Regions from separate parts of the Alkalibacillus silvisoli genome, predicted to be linked through region 2. Evidence: riboswitches for the same ligand, from Rfam matches in the RefSeq annotation. Region 2 holds a riboswitch; the other holds the start of a gene.
The links. A riboswitch is a leader RNA that binds a small molecule or an ion and turns the genes downstream of it on or off. The one in region 2 is predicted to bind S-adenosylmethionine.
Positions count from the first base shown of each region.

Region 1: another riboswitch for S-adenosylmethionine. It lies ahead of metX (homoserine O-acetyltransferase MetX); the one in region 2 lies ahead of metK (methionine adenosyltransferase).

Region 1 is NZ_BAAACZ010000003.1:4,323-15,972, forward strand. It holds gene ABDZ63_RS00790 (S8 family serine peptidase) at 1-3,214, opposite strand, end outside; gene ABDZ63_RS00795 (ferredoxin family protein) at 3,527-3,766, shown strand; gene ABDZ63_RS00800 (alpha/beta hydrolase) at 4,286-4,888, shown strand; gene ABDZ63_RS00805 (C45 family autoproteolytic acyltransferase/hydrolase) at 4,946-5,986, opposite strand; gene trhO (oxygen-dependent tRNA uridine(34) hydroxylase TrhO) at 6,360-7,331, shown strand; SAM riboswitch class I at 7,410-7,522, shown strand; gene metX (homoserine O-acetyltransferase MetX) at 7,622-8,695, shown strand; gene ABDZ63_RS00820 (O-acetylhomoserine aminocarboxypropyltransferase/cysteine synthase family protein) at 8,692-10,008, shown strand; gene ABDZ63_RS00825 (homoserine dehydrogenase) at 10,024-11,001, shown strand; gene yfkAB (radical SAM/CxCxxxxC motif protein YfkAB) at 11,081-11,650, shown strand, end outside.
Region 2 is NZ_BAAACZ010000017.1:75,067-86,716, reverse strand. It holds gene ABDZ63_RS10755 (flagellar assembly protein A) at 1-727, opposite strand, end outside; gene ABDZ63_RS10750 (PP2C family protein-serine/threonine phosphatase) at 740-1,576, opposite strand; gene ABDZ63_RS10745 (STAS domain-containing protein) at 1,573-1,899, opposite strand; gene ABDZ63_RS10740 (ENY2 family protein) at 1,912-2,634, opposite strand; gene ABDZ63_RS10735 (ATP-binding protein) at 2,639-3,541, opposite strand; gene mnmL (tRNA modification radical SAM protein MnmL/YtqA) at 3,784-4,743, shown strand; gene mnmM (tRNA 5-(aminomethyl)-2-thiouridylate-methyltransferase MnmM) at 4,740-5,303, shown strand; gene ABDZ63_RS10720 (hypothetical protein) at 5,490-5,891, shown strand; gene ABDZ63_RS10715 (tetraprenyl-beta-curcumene synthase family protein) at 6,304-7,374, opposite strand; gene ABDZ63_RS10710 (hypothetical protein) at 7,382-7,519, opposite strand; gene ABDZ63_RS10705 (gamma carbonic anhydrase) at 7,768-8,286, shown strand; gene metK (methionine adenosyltransferase) at 8,376-9,578, opposite strand; SAM riboswitch class I at 9,734-9,840, opposite strand; gene pckA (phosphoenolpyruvate carboxykinase (ATP)) at 10,020-11,612, shown strand; gene ytkD (RNA deprotection pyrophosphohydrolase) at 11,648-11,650, opposite strand, start outside.

The DNA.
Region 1 (11,650 bases), on a different contig from region 2:
CAACTGTCCACTCATCAAGACTTCTAGTTGCTTCAGCGTCAACAGGACCAGCGATCTTCTCACCAGGCATACCGTCAGAGTGAGCTTCCCAAACTTCTACAGCGAACTCAGTACCACCTGGCTCAGGCCAGTCATCATCATGGAATTGGAATACACCGTCAGTAACAATAGCACTGTCTTTGTCTTCAGGTAAAGACATTCTTACAGCCCATTTATTACCTGGATCGAAGAAAGCACGAGCATTCTCTGCTGTACCGTCATCGTATCCAATTTCTCCACCTGGGTAAGTGAATAGTGGTTCAAGTTCTAAGTTTAACTCTTGGTCTTGATCAAGAGAAACTTCAACTTCTTTGCTGCTGTAATCAGAAGCAAAAATTCTTAACGTATAGTCACCTTCATATGCTGTTAGCTCATATTGACCATTAGCATCCGTTTCAACTGGATCAACATTTGCATCTTCAATTAATTGTAAAGTAGCGCCTTCAATCGGCTCTCCTGAGTTGGAACTTGTTACCGTACCGTTAAGCGCTGCCTCTGGTAACTCTTCAAGTACAAAGTTAGCCGATACAGTTTCATCAGCTTCTAAGTCAATAGACTGTTCTTCTGAATAGAAACCATATGCCTCAGCTAAGATTGTAAACTCACCAGCTGGGTGTACAAGAGAGTAACTACCATCTACAGGGCTAGTCGTTGCCGAGCGTCCACTTTCTACTACAGATACTTGTGCATCAAGTGGAAGTAATGATGTTTCCTCTTCGATCACTGAATTTGACTCCTTCGTCATTTTCGGTTGAATTTCAGAAGGGTCCATTGGTTCTCCATCACGTTCATCAACATCAATGTCAGGGCTGTTAAGAGATGATGATGAGTCTCTAGACAATTCTAATGATTCATCAGATAATGCAACGTTATCGATATACCATCCTGGATAAGTGATGATCGAGTCGGTTGTCATGTTAAACCCGATATAAACGCGTTCACCAGCATAGTCAGACAAATCAACTTCAGCTGCTTCCCAACCATCATTAGAACCTGTTAATTCTAATAGTTCAGTCCAATCTTCCATATCAGTTGAGATAAATACGTGGCCATAGTCCCAACCACTTTCAATGTCATACCAGTGTTGAAGTTGCAAGTATGATTCGCCTTCTGGTAAATCAATAGGAGGCATTGTTAAAGTGCTGTTTTCACTGTTGTTGTAATCACCAGATAAGTTAGTGGCATAAACGTTGTCACCAGAATCTGCCTCACCTGGACCAGAAGTTGGTTCACCATGCTCCCAAGATACATTTTCACCAAAGACATCCCAACCAATTGGGTCTGTCTCAAAGTCAGTTGAGTAACCAACTGTAATACCTCCAACAATTGAGATGGAGTATTCATCACTAGTTACTTCATTTTCACCAAAATCAGTGACTGTGATCGTATAAGTTAAATCACCTTCAGCTAAATCCTCACCTGGAATAGTAGCAAGGTACTCTCCAGATAAATGGTTACCAGACTGTTGTGAAGCTTCGACTGTGTTTGTATCACCATCAGCATTTGTATAATCAACTGATACTGACGTAACAGCGATATCATCACTAGCTTGGATTGTTAAGTCCAGATCCATGTCAGTGAAGGCTTCTTCTGCTGGTACTTCATGTTCAAAGGTTGGCGGTTCAGTATCTTCACCTTCCATTGAAACATGACCTTCAATGGTACCTAAACCATCAGCTACTGCTGATACAGCATCATAAGCATTTATTAAACCATGTCCAAAACCGTTGTTAGGTGTTTCTGGGTAGTCGTCATTCGTTAGTGGAGTAGCCGTATCCATGATGATATCTTCTAATTCATCAACAGATAAGTCAGCATTTGCTTGGAGTAGTAAAGCAACAAGTCCTGATGTTGCTGGACCTGCCATCGATGTTCCGTCCCAGCCACCTTCATATCCACCACCAGGTACAGCTGAGCGGATATTTACACCAGGTGCTACGATTTCTGGTTTGACCTCATCATAAGGAGAGGGACCTTCTAAGGAGAAGCTTGCAAGGTTGTTGTCGCTATCAGTAGCGCCTGTAGCGAATGATTCAGGATAGTTAGCTGGTACAGCGATTGAACCAGGACCACCTGGGTTTGTTAATGTTGTGTTACCTGCAGAGAATTCAGGGAAAATACCAGCTGCTCTCCAAGACGTTACAACATCACGATACCATTCATCAAGACCAGGTCCGCCACCCCAAGAGTTGTTTACAACATCCGGAGCTTTTGTGACGTCATCGCCAGGAGCAAGCATCCACTCACCAGCAGCTAAAATGTTAGCGTCATTTCCGCCACCACTTGCATCAAACGCTTTTGCTGCAATGTGTTTTGCACCAGGTGCCACACCAACTTGATTAGAACCATCTGGCTCGGCACCAACCATTGTACCGGCTACGTGAGTTCCGTGACCTTGGTCATCATAAGCATCAGATTGACCGCCGACAGGATCAAAGAAACTGTATTGATGGTCGACTTCATCAGTAGCAGAATCATAGCCGCGGTACTGATCTTTAAGTGCTGGGTGGTCCCATTCAACACCTGTATCAATAGCACCGACTACAATACCAGCACCGTCAATTCCCATATCCCAAACTTCAGGAGCGTGAACTTGCTCAATGTTCCATTCAACATTTGCAATTTCAGACTCAACTTCTTCAGCTTCTGTATCAACAGTTACCTCATTAAGTTGACGCTCTTCGTTAGGCAGTAGTTTTTCAACTTCTGGGAAAGATGCGATTCTTTCAGCGATTTCTTTAGGTGCTGTTACTGCCATACCGTTTACGATATGATAAGAGTGGTAATCTTCAACGGTACCATTTTCGATCTCTTGTTCTAAAAATGCTTTAACATTTTGTTGCGAAGATTTTGATACATACTTCAATTCAGAGATGACTGCAGAGCGTTGTGTATACTCTGCGTTTAAAGCAGATAAATTGTTTTCTGAAGCTTTAGCCTGTGCTTCTTCAGCTACCTGCATGACATCTGCTTTCTCGTTAAATTTAACGAGGAAGGTAATGTTGTCATCCTCTTCAAACTCAGTCTTTAAACGATCACTAAATTTTGCCTCAGCTGTTTTAGCAGAGTCATTCAACGCTTTAGAGACACCTTGATTTTGAGCGAATGAGAAACTAGGTGTCATAAGCGCAAGCACCATTACAACTGAAACAATAATACTTAACGATCTAACCATCAAATCCTCCTCCCATTTTTGAAAACCTGTGTAATTTCTAGGGTGAGGTTTAACGATCCTCCTTTCGTATATAATTTTTTACTCAGGAGAGTCGTGGTGTTACATCTACATTTAGCTACTACATTGTCATAATCCTGTTAAGTTTTCGCGATTTTAGTAAAATGAACAGGACGTACTATGTGGTTCGTGTCGAAAAAGAACGAATGTAAAACTAATTAACTAATACAAAAGAGAGCGGCCCTAAAGGTGTATCACTTTAACAAATGATCATCATTAAGTTAGAATAAATTTGGGTAGAAGGAGGGTAAAAGAATGGCATTTGTAATTACAAGCCCTTGTGAAACAGAAAAGGCAGCTGAGTGTGTCGATGTATGTCCAGTTGATTGTATAGAAGAAGGGGAAAATCAATTTTATATTGATCCTGATATTTGTATTAATTGTGGTGCGTGTGTTTCTGTTTGTCCGGTGGCTGCGATTGTAGAAGATTTGGAGTTATTGCCAGATGAGGAAAAATATTTGAAGCAGGCAGAAGAGTTTTTTAAGAATAAATAGTGATGAATGGTTCTAAAATAAACTTGAGACAATAAGGTTGTCATAATAGAAAATCCGAACGATTCATCAGTAAATGAACTCGTTCGGATTTTTCCATGTCGATCTCTCGACATCAAAACAGACTGAACGCTGATTATAGTCGCCTGATCGCTGATAAAATTATCCGCTCTTGTAATTACTCAACTTCGCATTTTAACAATACTTCATCCCTTTTGGCTCAGGCTCTTGTTTATTTTTAAGGATAGTTGTCCTATGATTATAGTATTTTCAGTCCTTAATGATTAGCTTTGGCTTTTAAAACAAGGATATGATCCAACTAATCACAACAATGGCTCCGATAATTATTAATATTGTTCTAATCATATAATAGCCACTCCTTATCGAGGTATTGTTCATAAAATACCCAGTTAGTTAACAAAATAAACACCACAGCATTTATTTTGAATTCAAGATAAATGCTATGGTAATATGAAGTTATGAATGATCGTATTAATGAGTGAATGAAAGGAGATTGTTGTTATGAAGCATATATTCCGTGAAGGGAAAGACCTTTCCAAGCAAACTTTGTTACTTTTACATGGTACAGGTGGTAATGAACAAGACTTATTACCTTTAGTTGATCATATAGACCCTGAAGCTAATGTGTTAAGTGTTCGAGGCAATGTTTCTGAAAATGGTATGCCACGATATTTTCGTCGTTTAGCAGAAGGGGTTTTTGATGAAGAGGATTTAATCTTCCGAACGAAAGAGCTGTACGAATTCTTAAACGAGGCGGCCCAAGATTACGGGTTTGACCGTGATCAAGTTGTGGCTGTTGGGTATTCAAATGGTGCTAATATTGCGGGTAGTTTAATGTTTCATTATGAAGATTCCTTAAAAGCAGCTAGTTTACACCACCCAATGGTGCCGCGTCGTGGAATTGAATTACCAGATTTAGACGGTAAAGATGTATTTATCGCAGCTGGAACGAATGATCCGATTTGTCCAGCGCAGGAATCAGAAGATCTTAAAGAATTACTAGAAGGTGCTGGTGCTAATGTTCAGCTGCACTGGGAAAGTCAAGGGCACCAACTCAACTTAGGTGAAGTAAAAGCAGCAGCTGAATGGTATAACAATTTGTAAATCATTTTATTTACCCCCCCCCCCTAGTTCAATTAATGAGTTAGGGGGGATATTGTTTTAATCCATATGGGCAAAAGAAAGGTCTGTATCAACTTCTCCTTCAATTTTATTAAATGCTATATCTTCACCCTTTAACCAAGAATCAAAGCTGAATTTAACAGGCTCTGCATCGCCACCTAAGGCAAACCACGCCTCACGTTGTTTTGGAAAGTAGGCTGAGGTATGAATAGTTCCAGCCCAACTTTTATATTTATGTGAGAAAACGCCACGCCCACTGTCATTCATCAGGCGAAAAGCTTCTTTCGCACTCATGTTAGATTCTCTTTGTAAGTTAATAGCCTCTTTTCGTTTATAGGAGTCTTCTAAGTGATGGCGATTTTCTTTAGTTAAATATTCAAAGTGGTTTGTACAAACATTTGAACTTCTCACGTGTACCCCACGAGGACTTGTTTCAACAACATAAGTTTTACCATTCGGGTCTAATAAAATATAGCTAAATGCGTTTCGATGTGGAATTTCTTTTAAGAGTTGCACGGCATGATCGACATTTGCGCACGTATCTAATATGATTCGTCCGATCATATAACAGACAAATCCGTCTTCTGGACTTTTACGATGGGTAAAATTATAAGCCATGACAAGTCCTTCTTCATTCATACCATCCATGCGACCTGTAACACGTGATGTTGGCCCAATAACAGCATATCCGCCATCTGTTGGCTTGAAGAGGGTGTATCGCCCTTCGTATGTTTGTGGTTGATAGTCATAATTACGAATCATATAATCTTCTTCGGTCATGATCGAACAACCACTTTTAGTAATTGCGGTTCGGTAACCACCAAAATCACGTAAAACCTCTTCCATAGGTAATTCAAGTCCATCTCTTAATCCCTCTAGCTCAGCCCACATGTTGGGCGCATATTGCATAAACTTGTCCTTTGTGTCATATACATTGATCGAAAAGCGAGGTTTTCTAATTTTCCAATGTTTTTTACGATTTTGTATGGTTAATGAATCTTTTAACTGCCTTCCTTGTTCATAACCAAAGTCATAATGGCTGCCTCTAAATTGAAAGATTTCGCTATAAATCTGTTTCATTGTTTATTTCAATCCTCTTTTAAAATTTTGATTTTAATTATACAAGATTTGGTTGAATTTAGCTAAATATGAGAACTTATCTAAAAGTTTGCCTAAGGAGATGTGTGAAATCGCCTGATTATTTTAGAATTAGGCGATATTTTAAATAATTAGGCGAAAATTGAATTTTTCAGGCGAAATCCAGAATAATCAGGCGAAAAACAAAATAATTAGGCGAACGCCAGATTGTTGTGCAAAGTTTAGCGAAAATCCATAAAGTACATAGTTGGAACCGATTGATTTAATTGAATAATGTCTAACCTTATTGTATAATACAATGTTGATTTCAATACTTTATTATAATGCGATAAAATATAAAAGCAAGGTGGTTAATATGTCTAATAAGGATTACAGGGTTTTGCTTTATTACAAATATGTTCCGATTGAAGATGCTGAGGCATTCCGTGATGAGCACTTACAACTGTGCTTTGACCTAGGCTTAAAAGGTCGAATTATTGTCGCGGAAGAGGGGTTAAACGGCACAGTTTCAGGTACAATTGAGCAAACAAATAAATATATAAAAGCTCTTCAGGCAGATCCGCGTTTTGAAGATATGACATTTAAGATTGATGAAGCGGATGATCACGCATTTAAGAAGATGCACGTTCGTTATAAGTCTGAGATTGTTAACTTGAGTTTAGAAGAAGAAGACATTAATCCTAATCAACAAACAGGTGAGTATTTAGAGCCGAAAGAGTTCTTTGAGGAAATGCAAAAAGAAGATACCATTGTATTAGATGCTCGTAATGATTATGAGTATGATATTGGACACTTCCGTGGTGCGATTCGTCCAGATGTTCGTAATTTCCGTGAGCTACCTGAGTGGGTTAAAGAGAACAAAGAATTACTAGAAGGTAAGCGTGTGCTAACATATTGTACAGGTGGAATTCGTTGTGAAAAGTTCTCAGGGTGGTTGAAGGAAGAGGGCTTTGACGATGTTGGACAACTCCATGGTGGTATTGTAACTTATGGTAAAGACCCTGAGGTGCAAGGCCAATTATGGGATGGACAATGCTACGTGTTTGATGAGCGTATTAGTGTTCCAATTAACCAAGTAGAGCATCATGTTGTAGGTCGTGACTATTTCACAGGTGAGCCGTGTGAACGCTACGTCAATTGCGCGAACCCTGACTGTAATGAACAAATTTTATCCTCTTTGGAAAATGAACATTTCTACTTAAGAAGTTGTTCTCATGAATGCCGTGTACATCCACGAAACCGTTATATCGAAGAACGCAGTTTATCTGAAGAGGAAGTACAAGCGAAGATGGAAGCTATTGACGAATACGAAAAAGAAAAGGCTTAAATTTATTTGTTGACATGGTTATAAGTACCATGATACCATGCGTATAATCTAATATTTAAAATTGAATAACAATTTTGACTCTTATCTAGAGTGGCTGAGGGACTGGCCCGTTGACGCCCGGCAACCTTCGAACATCGGTTTGAAAGGTGCTAATTCCTGACAAGGCAAGATTTTGCTTTGGAAGATGAGGGAGACAAATACGTGTATATTTGACCTCTCTATCTTTCAAGGTAGAGAGGTTTTTTGTATTTTTAAAATGATTATTTCAAGCGATTGGAAAGGAGGAGGTGGTGACAGTTAGAAGAGATGTAGGGAAAGTAGTTATTCCTAATTTCACACTAGAATCAGGCTATATTTTAGATGAAGTGGAGTTAGTTTTTGAGAGAGCTGGACTTGAACAATCACCTGTTATTTTAGTATGTCATGCGTTAACAGGTAACCATTGTACTGTTGGAACTGAAGATGAACCGGGATGGTGGCGAGGGTTAATCAATCAAGGTGGTTATATTGACGTTGATGAGTATCAAGTGTTGACCTTTAATGTCTTGGGTGGTTGCGATGGTTCTTCAGGTCCTAAGTCCATTAATTCGAACACGGGAAATATGTACGGGGTAGACTTTCCACAGATTACAATTAGGGATTTAGTTGAAATCCAGTATCTAGCACTTAAGAAGTTAGGCATTAACCACTTGCATGCAGTCATTGGAGGGTCATTAGGTGGTATGCAAGTGCTTGAGTGGGGCTTGATGTATCCAGGTTTTGTCGATGTCATCATTCCAATAGCTGTAACACCGCAGTTCAGTGATTATGCCATTGCATTTAATCATATTTCAGCTCAAGCGATTAAGCAGGACTCAAATTGGCAACAAGGTAAAACACCTAAAGAAGGACTCGGATTAGCTCGGGCGATTGGCATGATTACATATCGTTCAGCACCACTATTTCAAGAGCGGTTTAACCGAACTGAGCTTAATCAGAAGTATGAAGTTGAATCTTATTTAAGTCACCAAGCGGAAAAGTTGGTTAATCGTTTTGATGCGAATAGTTATTTGATCTTGCTTAATGCGATGAATGGTCATGACATTGGGCGAGGGAGGGGTGGGTATGAGCTAGCTTTAAGTCAATTAGAGGTTCCTGTTGTCGCACTTAGTTTTCAACATGATTTGTTATACCCGCCTCATGAGATAAAAGCATTTGTTGATCACCTCAATATACTAGGAGGTTCAGCTAAATACTGTGAAGTTGAAACAATTTTTGGGCATGATGGTTTTTTAGTCGAGTTTCAGAAGTGGGGAGATGTGATTAAAGTAAGTTTAGAAAGTATAAAAGAATCCAAATTATTGAATAGGAGTGGTGAAGGATGAGTCAAAAAAATTATCGCTTAGAAACAATTGGAGTACATGGTGGTTTAGAAGCAGATTCAGCAACAGGAGCACGAGCGCTTCCAATTTATCAAACGAACTCATATAAGTTCGATAGTACTGAGCATGCGGCTAATTTATTTTCATTACAAGAAGAAGGGTTTATTTATTCTCGAATTGGTAATCCGACTGTTGGGGCACTTGAGGAGAGAGTGGCACAGTTAGAAGGTGGAATTGGCGCATTAGCATTCTCAAGTGGCATGGCAGCTATATCTGCAGCGATTTTTAATTTAGCAGAAGCAGGTGATGAAATTGTTGCAGCGTCCACTTTATATGGTGGGACGTACAACTTATTCTCAACAACTTTACCAAAACACGGAATCACGACGCATTTCGTTGATCCAACTGAACCTGAGCATTTCTTTAAGGCGATCACTCCAAAGACTAAGGCAATATTTGCTGAGACAATTGGTAACCCTGGTTTACATGTTTTAGATATTGAAAAAGTAGCAGAAATTGCGCGTGGTGCAGGGGTACCACTAATTGTCGATAATACATTCCCATCCCCTTACTTATTACGCCCAATTGATTATGGAGCAGACCTTGTTGTTCACTCGGCTACGAAATGGTTAGGAGGTAATGGAACGACATTAGGTGGGGTGCTTGTTGATGCAGGGAAGTTTGATTGGAATTCACCAAAATTCCCAGGGTTTACCGAACCAGACCCGAGTTATCATGGGATTGTGTATGCTGAGGCATTACCTGAAGCGGCATTTATTACAAAAGCACGCGTCCAAGTACTACGTGATACAGGTGCAACACTAAGCCCTTATAACGCCTTTCAGATTGCACTTGGTTTAGAAACATTACACGTTCGCATGAAGGAGCATGTCGCTAATACACGCCGTATTGTAGAATATTTGGACCAACATCCAGGAGTTGAGTGGGTATTATATCCAGAGAAAGAAAACCACGAATCCTTTGAGTTAGCACAAAAGTATTTACCAAAAGGGGCAGGTTCAATTGTCGTCTTTGGTATTAAAGGAGGGAAGAAAGCTGGTGCAAACGTAATCAACAATGTTCAACTATGGTCACATTTAGCCAATGTGGGAGATGCTAAAAGCTTAATCATCCATCCAGCTAGTACGACGCATCAACAATTAAGTGAAGAAGAGATTGAATCAACAGGTGTAACAGATGACCTAATCCGTCTTTCTGTTGGTATTGAAAATGTTGAAGACTTAATTGATGACTTAGAGCAAGCGATTGAAACCGCAACAGGTGAATTATCACAAGTTGAACGTGTTAATTATTAATTAGGAGGGCTCAGGATGAGTTCTATTAACGTAGCTTTATTAGGCTTTGGAACTGTAGGGCGCGGTGTATATGAAATAATTGAACAAGAACAAAAGCGGCTAACTGAAATCTTAGGTTGTTCTGTTAATATAGTCGCTATATTAGTTGATGATGAGACGATTGAGCGTAACGTTCCTTCACATATTTTAGTGACATCAAGTGCTCACGATGTATTAACCCAACCAGTTGATGTCGTTATAGAAGCGATTGTTGGTGTGGAGCCTGCTTATACGTATTTATCACAAGCTATTGAGAAAGGTTGTCACATCATTACAGCTAATAAAGAAATGTTTGCACATAAAGGGCATGAATTAAAACAACAAGCAAAAGAGCGACAAGTTTCTGTGGAGTATGAAGCGACAGTTGCTGGTGGTGTCCCTGTCATAAATACCTTAAGACAACTCGTTACTGTTAACCGAGTCGTTCAAATTGAAGCAATATTGAATGGTACGACAAACTATATATTAAGTGAAATTACAAATAAACAGGCAAGTTTTGCTGAAGCCTTACAATCTGCACAGCAATTAGGCTATGCTGAGGCTGATCCTACGAATGACCTTAAAGGATATGATGCGCTCTATAAAGCGATTATTTTAGCCGAATTATTAACGGGTACTAAAGTTTATGGTAATCATGTTTTTCGTGAAGGAATTAAAAGTGTAATAAAAGCTGATGTTATTCACCAACAGTTAAAAGGATCCCGTGTTAAACATATTGCTACTTTGAATTTCGGGCAAGGGCAAATAGATATAAGAGTGGAACCTAAGTGGATTACATCAGAACACCCTTTATACCATGTGGAAGGTGTCGATAATGCTATTGTCATGACAGGTGACTATGTTGGTAGGCTTAAATTAGAAGGCCCAGGTGCTGGTCAATACCCAACAGCAAGTGTCATGGTGGAGGATTTAGTTAAGATCTTTAGTCGAGAAAGGAAATTAGTCAATAACTAAGTGTGTACTTCAAAGACTCATAGGGGTCTGGTGTATGTTAAAATAGTGAAGGATTTCCCTATGAGAAAGGAAGTTTTTGATGAGTACAACATATAAAATACCATTGTCTCCACAGTATGATCCGTGGGAAGCATACATGGACATTGAGGAACACGGTGAGATGGTGTTATCGAATATTGAGTTTACCACAACTCATTTATGTAATATGCGCTGTCGCCACTGTGCTGTTGGTGATACATTACTGAAAAAAGACCCTGATGCTCTACCGATTGACTTATTGCTTAAGCGACTAGATGATGTACCTCATTTACGTACGTTAAGTATTACCGGTGGCGAGCCGATGTTGTCTAAGAAGTCAGTTGATGAATATGTCGTTCCATTATTGAAATATGCACATGAACGTGGCGTTCGTACACAGATAAATTCTAATTTAACGTTACCATATAGTCGATACGAATCGATCATTCCATACTTAGATGTTCTCCACATTTCACATAATTGGGGAACGGCAGAAGAATTCGCTGAAACAGGGTTTGCTTTAATGGAGCGCAAACCATCTTATGAAAACCGCAAGATGTATTTTCATAGAATGGTAGAAAACAGCCAGAAATTATCTGAAGCCGGTGTCATGGTATCGGCTGAAACGATG
Region 2 (11,650 bases):
TATCAATAGCTTCAACAATCTGTTTATGTTCAATGCCGTAAATAACATTTAATTCTTCTAATTTTTTTATAAGGTCTTGTGCTTCGAGGTGATTAACAACTGTTTCTGTCTTTTGAGTTTTAACTTCTAAGTAGCGATCAGTTTCTTGGTCGGGCAGTTGATACTTCATAAGCTTTTCTGGTTTAATATAACAATGGACTTGCATAGAATCTTCACTCACATCGATACTCCACGACAGCTCCTCGATGCTCTCCTCTAACTCATATGTTAGTTGATCTTCGTTAGTTATAATAGTAGTCTTTACGAGCGGCTCTCCATTTTTATACAGTTTAATCCCTTTACCTGGTTTGATCGTCGGATAATAATCCTCACCTTCCCGAGTGTGAATATCCCCATCTTTAATCACAATTAAATGATCCTCATTCATAAACGATTGATCACGTGGAGTATTCTCTTGATTAGACATAGAATCTAGGTCGTCTACTAATTGTTCAATAGATTGATCTAAATTATTCATTTCAACATTAGCTTGATCATAACTCATCACAACATGTTCTAAAACGGTTAATTTAACTTTGGCTTCTTTCCCACCTAGAAACAAGACACCTTTCTTCCCACTTTCTAAAACCTCTATATTGACTTCATCAGTTGACTTATTTAATATTTTCAATCCTTCTTCAATTGCTTCATTAACACTTTTACCTTTAGAAATTAATGAACGTTTCATTAGTTCACCTCCCTATGTATTAATAGGTGAATTATAGCCTTGTATGGCTGAGTTTGGGTCATCATTTTGTAAAATCACCATCGTGATGTCATCTTTTTGCGCTTCTCCTTGAGTGAACTGAAACAAACTATCTGAAACCGCTTCTTCTATTTCAGATACCTCATTACCATATAGTTCTTGTAACAAGTTGCGTAATCGTTCTGTTTGGTAAAATTCACCTTTACCATTTTGAGCTTCAACGATTCCATCAGTATAGAAAAAGACTGTTTCACCATGATCTATACTAATACTTTTTTCTTCATAAGCTTGATTCGGTAATCCGCCAAGCATAATGCCACTAACAGTTTCTAGTGACTCAACACCCTTTTCTTTGATATGCATAGGTAACACGTGGCCAGCGTTCGCGTATGTAATAGTGTTATGCTCAACATCCCAATCGCAACAAAAAAGTGTAACAAATGACTTCAATTGTTTTAAATCTCTATATATCGCATTATTCATAGCTGTTAACGTCTCAGCAGGTCCTTGGGTATTTTCTGAAGCTGACCTAAATGCACCACGAGTTAAGATCATAAGCATAGCAGCAGGAATGCCTTTCCCCATTACATCACCAATGACGACACGAATCTTATTATCCGAAAGCTTATAAAAATCATAGTAATCCCCACCAATTAATCTCGCAGGTAATGATGTGCCTGCTAGACTGGTATGATCAATTTCAGGGTCTGAGCCATTTAATAGCTTCATTTGAATATTTCGAGCTAGCCTAATCTCCCTTTGTAGCGTTTGGTCTTCCTTACCTTCTTCTATAATGATTGAATAATTGCTTTGCTTATTATCTCCACTCACGTAGAACACCTCTCTACTTGCAAGCTCTCCATAATGGTAAATACACCAAGTGTACTTAATATTTCTTCAATGTTATCATTGATGTTTAATACAGTTAGTTGAAAGCCTCTCTCATTTGAAGCAAAGATAATTTCCATAATACCCCCAACTCCTGTTGAATCAATAAATTCTAATTCTTCTAAATTTAACTTAAGAGATTGAAGGTCAACTAAGCTATCAAATACTTCATCGAAAGTAGAACGTGTTGATATATCAAGAACACCTGATAATACTAATTCATAATCACCTTGGTCCGTATTTAATTTTTTAATCTCTAAACTCACATCATTCTCCTCCTATTTTGACGGTTGTTTGTAAAAACGTTCGATTTGCTTCATTAATTCTTCTGAGATATGAGACAACTCTCTTGATTGTTGTTCAATCGTTTCAAATAAGTCAGATAAAGTGACTGTAATACTTATCACTTCTGATTGTCTATTCTTTTCTAAGTCTTTAACCTTATCTAATTTATACTTAATTAAAGTAGTATCACTTGAAAACTCACTTTGAAACTGAAGGTGAGAATGAACAGATGAAATAAAATCTTCATAGGCTTGTAGATCTCCTTGAGCACTATCAGCAATTTCAATAGATAAATCATATAAATGATGGACTGTTTTTTCTGCATCTTCCTTCAATAAATAAGAAAATTTTTGAATCGTTAACGCATGATCTTGTACATAATGTAAACTGTTTTGTACATCTTTACTTAAGCCATTCAAATCATCTTGGATTTCTTGATTGATTGAGAACCGATTAAAGCTTACCGCATCAGTATAAATACCTTCACGCATACGCTTTAACTTTCCCTTCATTTTTTTGACATCGTTTAGTGTATTTCTTTGGTAAATAAATAGCACAATTATAGATAAAGTTACTAATATAGTTGTAGTTAAATAAACTATTGTGCCATTGATGAAACCGAGTAAACCACTTAAATTAATTAAAACAGCAGCACTTAATAAAATAAAAGCTGCGCTATTTATCATTTTTTTTAATTTACCAAATAAGTCCATCATATTTTCACCCATTTTTATTTAACCTTTTTGTTAGGACAATTGAAGAACCATTATGGTCAGTATAAAGTGATATTAAATCAACAATTTTCATCATTAATGTAAAGCCTTGTCCTAATGACTGTTTCGTTGAAAAGCCTGATAGCAAAATAAGGTTCGGCAATTCTTTAATGGGATAACCTCTCCCATTATCTTTTACAATTATTCTAACTTCATCTTCACCATTAATGATGACCATGCTTCCTGAGTCTGCATGTTTTAAAACATTGGTTACCGCCTCAGAAACGACTAAAAGCCAACTTCTCAATTCAGTTTGGTTAACTTGTAAGCTTTCAAGTGCTTGAGTAGTTTTCTGTCGACAAATCGGTATGTCTTGTCGGTCTAAGATCGTTTGTGCAGCCAAAATTTCACCATTATAACACTCATCTAATTCTTGTTTTGAAATAAGTAGAAATTTCTCTTGTGAAGCAGCATACATTGCTTCACGATAAATTTGCCATTCTTGATTTTCTTCATAGTTTGGTTTATTGATTACTGTTAGATGATTTAAGTCATATTTATGTTTGTGATAAACCGTAATTAAAGCTTGTTTCATTAGCTCTGAAGCATCAAGGCTATTAATTTCTGCCTCTACATCTTTATGTCTTTCGCACCAATCGACTATTTTGTAGGCATAATCAAAAAACAAACCATCGTTGTTAGAAAACTCCTCACCTGAGGAAATAGCAGAATAGTACAATACATGAGCTGCCTCTGTCGACAAATTCATTTCCTTACCAATTTCCTTAGCCAAAAACCCAATAATCGTTTTATTAAATAAATCTATTAATCTTGTATTGGGATCTAACTCAATTAATTGTTGTTTACTTGCTTTATTTATATTTTTAAGCTTACTAATAACTGACTTCATCCACCTAACCACCAACCTTCTTAAAAAAAACTTAACTTAATACTAATATTATTAACACTGTTTAATAAAACTCAAGTACCTAGAACATTATACTTAGGTATATTATAACAAATAAACGACACTATTCGACGCAATATTATAATTTATAAATTTAATATTTTATTCGACACCTTAATATGACAATCCTTCTTATTAACGTGTTAAAATTAAATAAATGAATCTAAGTATTAAGGAGTCTAACTATGCAAAACCCTTTTCCGTATTCTTTTGATCATAAACGGTATCACTCATGGAATTATCATTTAAAACAAACATTTGGACATAAAGTATTTAAAGTTGCTTTAGATGGAGGCTTTGATTGTCCGAATCGTGATGGTACAGTTGCTTATGGAGGCTGTACGTTTTGTTCAGCAGCTGGTAGTGGCGACTTCGCGGGTGATCGTTCGGAAGATTTAAAAGTACAATTTCATACTATTAAAAACAACATGCATGATAAATGGAAGAACGGTAAATATATGGCGTATTTCCAAGCTTTCACAAATACTCATGCTCCGGTTGAAGAGTTAAGAGAGAAATTTGAAACAGTGCTTAAACAAGAAGGTGTCATTGGGTTATCAATCGGGACAAGACCTGATTGCTTGCCAGATGATGTCGTTGAATATTTAAAAGAACTGAATGAACGCGCTTATTTATGGGTTGAACTCGGATTACAAACAGCACATGAAAAGACGAGTCAGCTCATTAATCGGGCTCACGATTTAGATTGTTATTACGAAGGTGTTAATAAATTAAGAAAACATAATATTCGAGTTTGTTCGCACATTATTAATGGGCTACCCGGCGAAGATTATGACATGATGCTTGAAACAGCTAAGATCGTATCACAAATGGATGTACAAGGGATCAAAATACATTTATTACACTTATTAAAAAATACACCGATGATTAAGCAGTATGAAAAAGGACTCGTTAAATTCCTTACAAAAGATGAATATATTCAATTAGTTGTTGACCAATTAGAAGTGTTACCTCCTGAAATGATTGTCCACCGAATTACCGGGGATGGTCCAATTGAACTAATGGTAGGGCCGATGTGGAGTATGGACAAGTTCAATATTCTTAACGAAATCGATGCCGAATTCAAGCGTCGATTCAGCTGGCAAGGTAAACATGATCAATCATTGGAGCTGACGCAATCATGAAACAAATCATCCCATATGCTCACCAGCTATTATACGATTCAGTAAAACAAAGTGAAGTTGTAGTCGATGCGACATTAGGTAATGGACATGATAGTCTAATGTTGAGCGAATTAGTAGGGCGTGATGGGCATATTTTTGCATTCGATGTTCAAAAACAAGCGCTCGAACAAGCTCAACAACTATTTAATCAACACGATGTTCAGCATGTCACAACTATTTTACAAGGTCATGAACATGCCTATGAAGAGTTAAACAAACGTGATATAAAAAACATTGGTGGAGTAATCTTTAACCTAGGTTTCTTACCAGGTAGTGACCAATCGATTACGACGACGGCTAACACGACAATTCAAGCAATTGAAGGATTGTTAAAGCTGCTTAAGAAAGAGCGACTGATTGTTATTGTCATTTATCCTGGGCATGAAACTGGGCAAATTGAAAAAGACGAACTGCTTAATTATCTTAAAAACAAACCAGCTAAAGAAGTCGATATTGTAAAGTATCAAATGGTGAATCGTAGCGAAAAAGCCCCTTTTGTTGTAGCAATCTATAAAAAATAGAATTAATAGTGATATAACTAGTCACAGACAGCCTACTAATCAGGTGTTCCTGATGTTTTTTTACCTAAATTCTTATAAAACATAGACTTTTTTACTCAGGAAGAATCTATGTATTATAAGTCTATTGCATAAATGCGATCCAGTCTCATATAAATTTACTAACCACAATAGACTGGGGGAATGAAGATGGCCAATTCAAACGAGGAGAAACTAACAGAAGAGTTATTAAAAAAATACTATGATTTAAGCACCGAGAAAAAAGAGATCGAAAAAGACTTGAATCAAATCAAAAAACAAATCCATAGCTACTTAGATGAACAGTTTGGAGAAGAGGAGAAGGGTGAAGTTAAAATTGGGAAATATAAAGTACAGCGCACGATTCGATCTTCTATTAAATACGACGATGAAAAGACAATTCAAAAATTAGAAGATTTAAATTTAGAAGATTTTATTTTACAAGTTAAACTTCCAGATACAGAAAAGCTAGAATCTGCAATGAAGTTAGATTTAGTAAATGAAGATGAATTCTCAGGTTGTAAAAAAGAAAAACGCTCAAGAGCTATTACAGTTAAGGAATTAAGCTTATAGATTATATCCAATGTCTCCCAGTTAAGGCTTAGTTAATGTTATTGTGAATCACTTTTGGTACAAGCATTAAGGCGACCTGGACTTCTCTAGTGTCGATGGTGGCTACAATAGGTTCTGTACAGCGAGTAATCACAGGCTAAGGGTGTACTTTCATAAGGGTGTGGTGGCCTCCGAGTAGCGAACAGGACGCTTTTAGGTTTTAGCGGATGCATGAAAATATTAATCAACCTGGAGTCGCCACCTTCGCTCACCACAACCCAACAACTCAAATGAAAAACTCCAACCTCAGTAGTTATATCATGTCGTTATTGAGTAACGTTTCAAATGACCAGTAAATTTCAAAAGGACATATTACACCTTTGTCCCCCCCTTGACTACCCCCTCTTTAGTAGCTCTCACGACTCAGTTAATACTACGCTGATTTAGATTTATAGCTTTTAAATTTTCGATAAGCCTTTCCGTTCCAATAAACGATTTTCGCTCGCCAACCTGCACTTTGTAGTAAATATTTTATCGCATTGTCAGAGGTTTTGATTTGTTTAACTTTAGGGTCTGATAAGTATAGGCCAACAAGCCCGTCTACGATGAGTTGGTGAAAGTTTTGATCTGGTATATTAGTCAAGTTCTGTCTGGCTTGCTTGATCATTTGAGCCATTCGTTCTAGTTTTTCATTTTCATCTTGATAATAATTAACAAAATTTAAATCGCCTTCAACCTCATCTTCATGTTGGTCAATGAAGTAATCTAACAATATATGTAATCCTTGCAAAGATGGGAAGAATGCTTCTTGTATGACACGACCATGTTGTTCATTAGCTAACCCGTACGAAATTAAACAAAATACACCTAACGTAGAACCAGTGGCTGCAGAGAATTCGTACCACCTTAAATCTTCATCCTCATTTTCATGTTCAAACCATTCAGTTAATCGATAGACGCGCTCATGTTCAACAACGTGTTTATGAACTTGTAAATCAACATATAAAGATGCTAAGCGTTCGATATAAGGTTGGATTTGGTCATAATTAGGGATTTGTTTTATTATTCTTTGGCATTCTAGCACTAAACTTTTCAAATACCCTTGGTCATCTTGATCATCACGATACTTATAATAATTAACTTGATCAATTTCAGGCTCTATTCGAATCGCATCTAATTGTGCTTGGTGTAATTGCCTAAAATCGACAGGGTCTAGTGATTGGCTCCGATCACATAAATTATCAAGGTAATCGCTAATCGTCTGGTATGAAACGATAAAATCAATCGCTTTTTGCCATTTTTCTCTGGCAAGTGTGGCATAGATCGAACCACCTTCACAGTGGAACGTTTTCGAATCAATACTTGCTAAAGCTTGTGTTCTTAACTCTTCGTTAGGGATTTGATTTGCATAATCTCGCCATTTCGATAACATGTTATTCACTTGTGGAAATAAATCTTTATAACAGGTTGCTAGAACTTGCGACAGTGAATTAGGAATCTTCATAAAAGTATTAGCCCTCCTGTTTTATAATTACCTGTTGTTTTATAAACTTTAACGCTTGCTTCATAACGTCATCACGCTCTTGTTCATTAAACACTTCATAATATAAGCTTTGCCAAATTTGCAGCTCTTTATCTTTTATGGGCAATTTCTAAAACCAATTTTCCACACGTTCAACAGGGACTAAATGATCTTCTTTAGCCTGTAAAATTAATGTTGGGACTTCTTTATAATCCGCAATTTTGTTAAACGCTATATGAACGCCCCATGTATTAACACAATAACGGCTTTGAAAGCATCACTCTCTCTCACTAACATATATTCTCCTCCCATAACAAAATGTCCTTGAATTTTGTTATAATTATCTTACCATATTATTCATTTAGGAGGTCAACAATGATACTACCTTATAAAGGACAATACCCAACTATTGATGCTTCTGCTTACATATCTGAGGATGTCGTAATTACGGGTGATGTGACGATTGGAGCACATAGTAGTATTTGGTTTAAAACGGTTATACGTGGTGATGTTTCACCCACTAAAATAGGTCAAAATGTTAATATCCAAGACCAAAGTATGCTCCACCAAAGTCCAAATCAACCTTTAATTATTGAAGATGGTGTAACAGTAGGACATCAAGTCATGCTACATTCTTGTGTAATAAGAGAGAATGCTCTTATCGGAATGGGGGCTACTGTATTAGATGGAGTTGAAATTGGCGAGAATGCTTTCATTGGAGCAGGAAGCTTAGTTCCACCAGGTAAGAAGATCCCACCAAATAGCTTAGCGTTTGGTAGGCCTGCTAAAGTCATTCGTGAGATCACTGAAGAAGACCTTAAAGAAATGAACCGTATCCGGCAAACATATGTTGATAAAGGTCAAGTTTATAAAGAAGAACAACAAAACCGTTAAGTGAAGCCTGTTTACTAGATGTAGTTATTAATCTAGCTAAAGTAAAAAGCTTTGTATGTCCTAAACCTGGACATACAAAGCTTCTTTTATTATTCGATACCAATTATTTGTTTTAATTGTTCAGCTCGGTCAGTACGCTCCCATGTGAAGTCTTCGTCCGTACGACCAAAATGGCCGTAAGCAGCTGTCTTCTTATAAACCGGACGTCTTAAATCTAACATTTCAATTATACCAGCTGGACGTAAATCAAATGTTTCACGAACCGCTTCAACTAAACGTTCTTCAGAAACTTTACCTGTACCAAATGTATTAACCGAAATAGAAACAGGCCTTGCAACACCGATTGCATAAGCTAGTTGTACTTCACATTGGTCAGCTAATCCTGCTGCAACAATATTTTTAGCAACATATCTTGCAGCATAAGCAGCTGAACGGTCAACTTTAGTAGCATCTTTACCACTAAATGCTCCACCACCATGGCGAGCATAACCACCATACGTATCAACGATTATTTTACGACCTGTTAACCCAGCATCACCTTGAGGACCACCAATTACAAAACGGCCAGTTGGATTTATAAAGAATTTAGTGTGATCATCTATTAGTTCATTAGAAACAACTGGAAGAATAACGTGTTCCATTAGATCGGACTTAATTTGTTCTAAGTCAATATCAGGGTGGTGTTGTGTTGAAATAACTACGGTATCAACTCGCTCAGCGTTACCATTATCATCATATTCAATTGTCACCTGGGTTTTACCATCTGGACGTAAATACGGCAATACTTCTGTTTTACGTACATCAGCTAGACGTTTTGATAATTTATGAGACAATGAGATCGGCAAAGGCATTAATTCCTCTGTCTCATTACTTGCATAACCAAACATTAAACCTTGGTCACCTGCACCAATGGCTTCAATTTCATCATCTGACATTTGGCCTTCTCGCTTCTCAAATGCTTCATTAACCCCTTGTGCAATGTCTGGTGATTGCTCATCAATTGAAGTTAAGACAGCGCAAGTCTCATAATCAAATCCGTACTTAGCTCGAGTATAGCCGATTTCCTTAACCGTATCACGAATAATTGTCGGAATATCCACATAAGTCGAAGTTGAGATTTCCCCTGATACTAATACTAAACCTGTTGTAATCGTTGTTTCACAAGCTACACGAGCATTTGGATCTCGTGTTAGAATTTCATCTAAAATAGCATCTGAGATTTGGTCACACATTTTATCTGGGTGTCCTTCTGTGACGGATTCAGACGTAAATAGTCGACGTTGATTCGTCATAAAAATGTATCCTCCCTAATTAATAAATTGAACGGATCTCATACCCTAGCAAAAAGCATTTCACTACTTTTATTTAAACGAACTCATTTTGTTTATTAATGTGCATTAAAAAACCTTTCCCATGTAGACAAGGGAAAGGTTTTAACTGCCTTTCACTCTTATCGTCCAAGGAGTACCTTGCATCAGGATAAGCACCTGTCACATGATGTGATGGTTGCCGAGCTTCATTGGGCCTGTTCCCTCCACTTACTCTGGATAAGAGATATACCGTTTCTGCATTATAATAACGTGAAGGGCAAAACGTGTCAACTTTCGCCTTCTTTTATTATTTATGAAAATTTTATTAATAGTATGGTTTATTTAAATAAATGTGTTATACTATTAACTGACTTAAACATAAAGGAATATCTATAAATACAAATGTAAAAGGGTGATCTAAATATGAAGACAATCAATGTGGACACACTTGTCTCAAAACTAGCGAAATTTGATACAGTGCAAGAAAATTTACCTGTTGCAGAGCTAGTCGAAAAAATTCTATCAAGAGATGAAGGAATTCTTACTTCTACAGGCGCAGTACGAGCAACTACAGGCCATTATACCGGCCGTTCTCCTAAAGATAAATTTATTGTTGAAGATGAAGAAACAAAAAATCAAGTTGATTGGGGAGAAGTCAATCAACCAATCAGTGAAGACAAATTCAATAACTTACTTCAAAAAGTGACAGATTACTTATCAGAACAAGGTGAATTGTTCTCCTTCCGTGGTTTTGCCGGTGCAGACGAAAAGCACCGCCTATCGATTAAGATTGTTACACAATTTGCTTGGCATAATTTATTTGCAAATCAATTATTCATTCGACCTACAGACGAAGAACTTAAAAATCATGAGACAGATTTCACGGTGATTTCTGCACCGCACTTTAAAGCGGACCCATCTGTAGACGGTACAAACTCAGAAACATTTATTATTGTATCATTTAAACATCGAATAGTCTTGATTGGTGGAACAGAGTATGCTGGAGAAATTAAAAAGTCGATTTTCTCTGTCATGAATTATATGTTACCACAAAAAAGTGATGTTCTTTCAATGCACTGTTCAGCAAATGTTGGTGAAGAAGGTGACGTTGCTTTGTTTTTTGGTTTATCAGGAACAGGAAAAACAACTTTATCAGCAGATGAAAATCGTCGTTTAATTGGTGATGATGAACATGGTTGGTCACAAAACGGTGTCTTCAATATTGAAGGAGGATGCTATGCTAAATGTGTCAACTTATCTGAAGAAAAAGAACCTCAAATCTATAACGCCATTCGGTTTGGTTCTGTATTAGAAAATGTAGTCGTTAAAGAGGATTCAAGACTTCCAGATTATGATGATACTAGCTTAACGGAAAACACAAGAGCAGCTTATGCAATTGATCATATTGATAATATTATTAAACCAAGTATTGCTGGTCACCCTAACACAATTGTGTTCCTAACAGCAGATGCTTTCGGCGTATTACCACCAATTAGTAAATTAACGAAAGAGCAAGCCATGTATCATTTCTTAAGCGGATATACCAGTAAGCTAGCAGGTACTGAGCGAGGAATAACAGAACCGGAAGCGACATTCTCCACTTGCTTTGGTTCACCATTTTTACCATTACCAGCTGCAACATATGCAAAAATGTTAGGTGAAAAAATTGACCAACATGATGTGCAAGTATTCCTTGTTAACACAGGATGGACTGGTGGTTCATATGGTGAAGGCTCAAGAATGAAATTAAGCCACACAAGATCCATGGTTCATGCAGCACTTGAAGGTGAGCTTAATAACGTTGATTTTAATCAAGATAAGTTTTTCGGTTTATATATGCCAACGACATGCCCTGGTGTTCCAAGTGATGTACTTAACCCTAAGAAAACTTGGGAAGACCAAGATGCATACGACCTAAAAGCTAAAGAATTAGCGGATAAGTTCCACGAAAACTTCAATAAATTTAATGATGTGCCTAAAGAGATTGTCGCAGCAGGCCCTTCGTTTAAAAATTAACCAATAAAACCGTGTAGGCATACCCTACACGGTTTTTA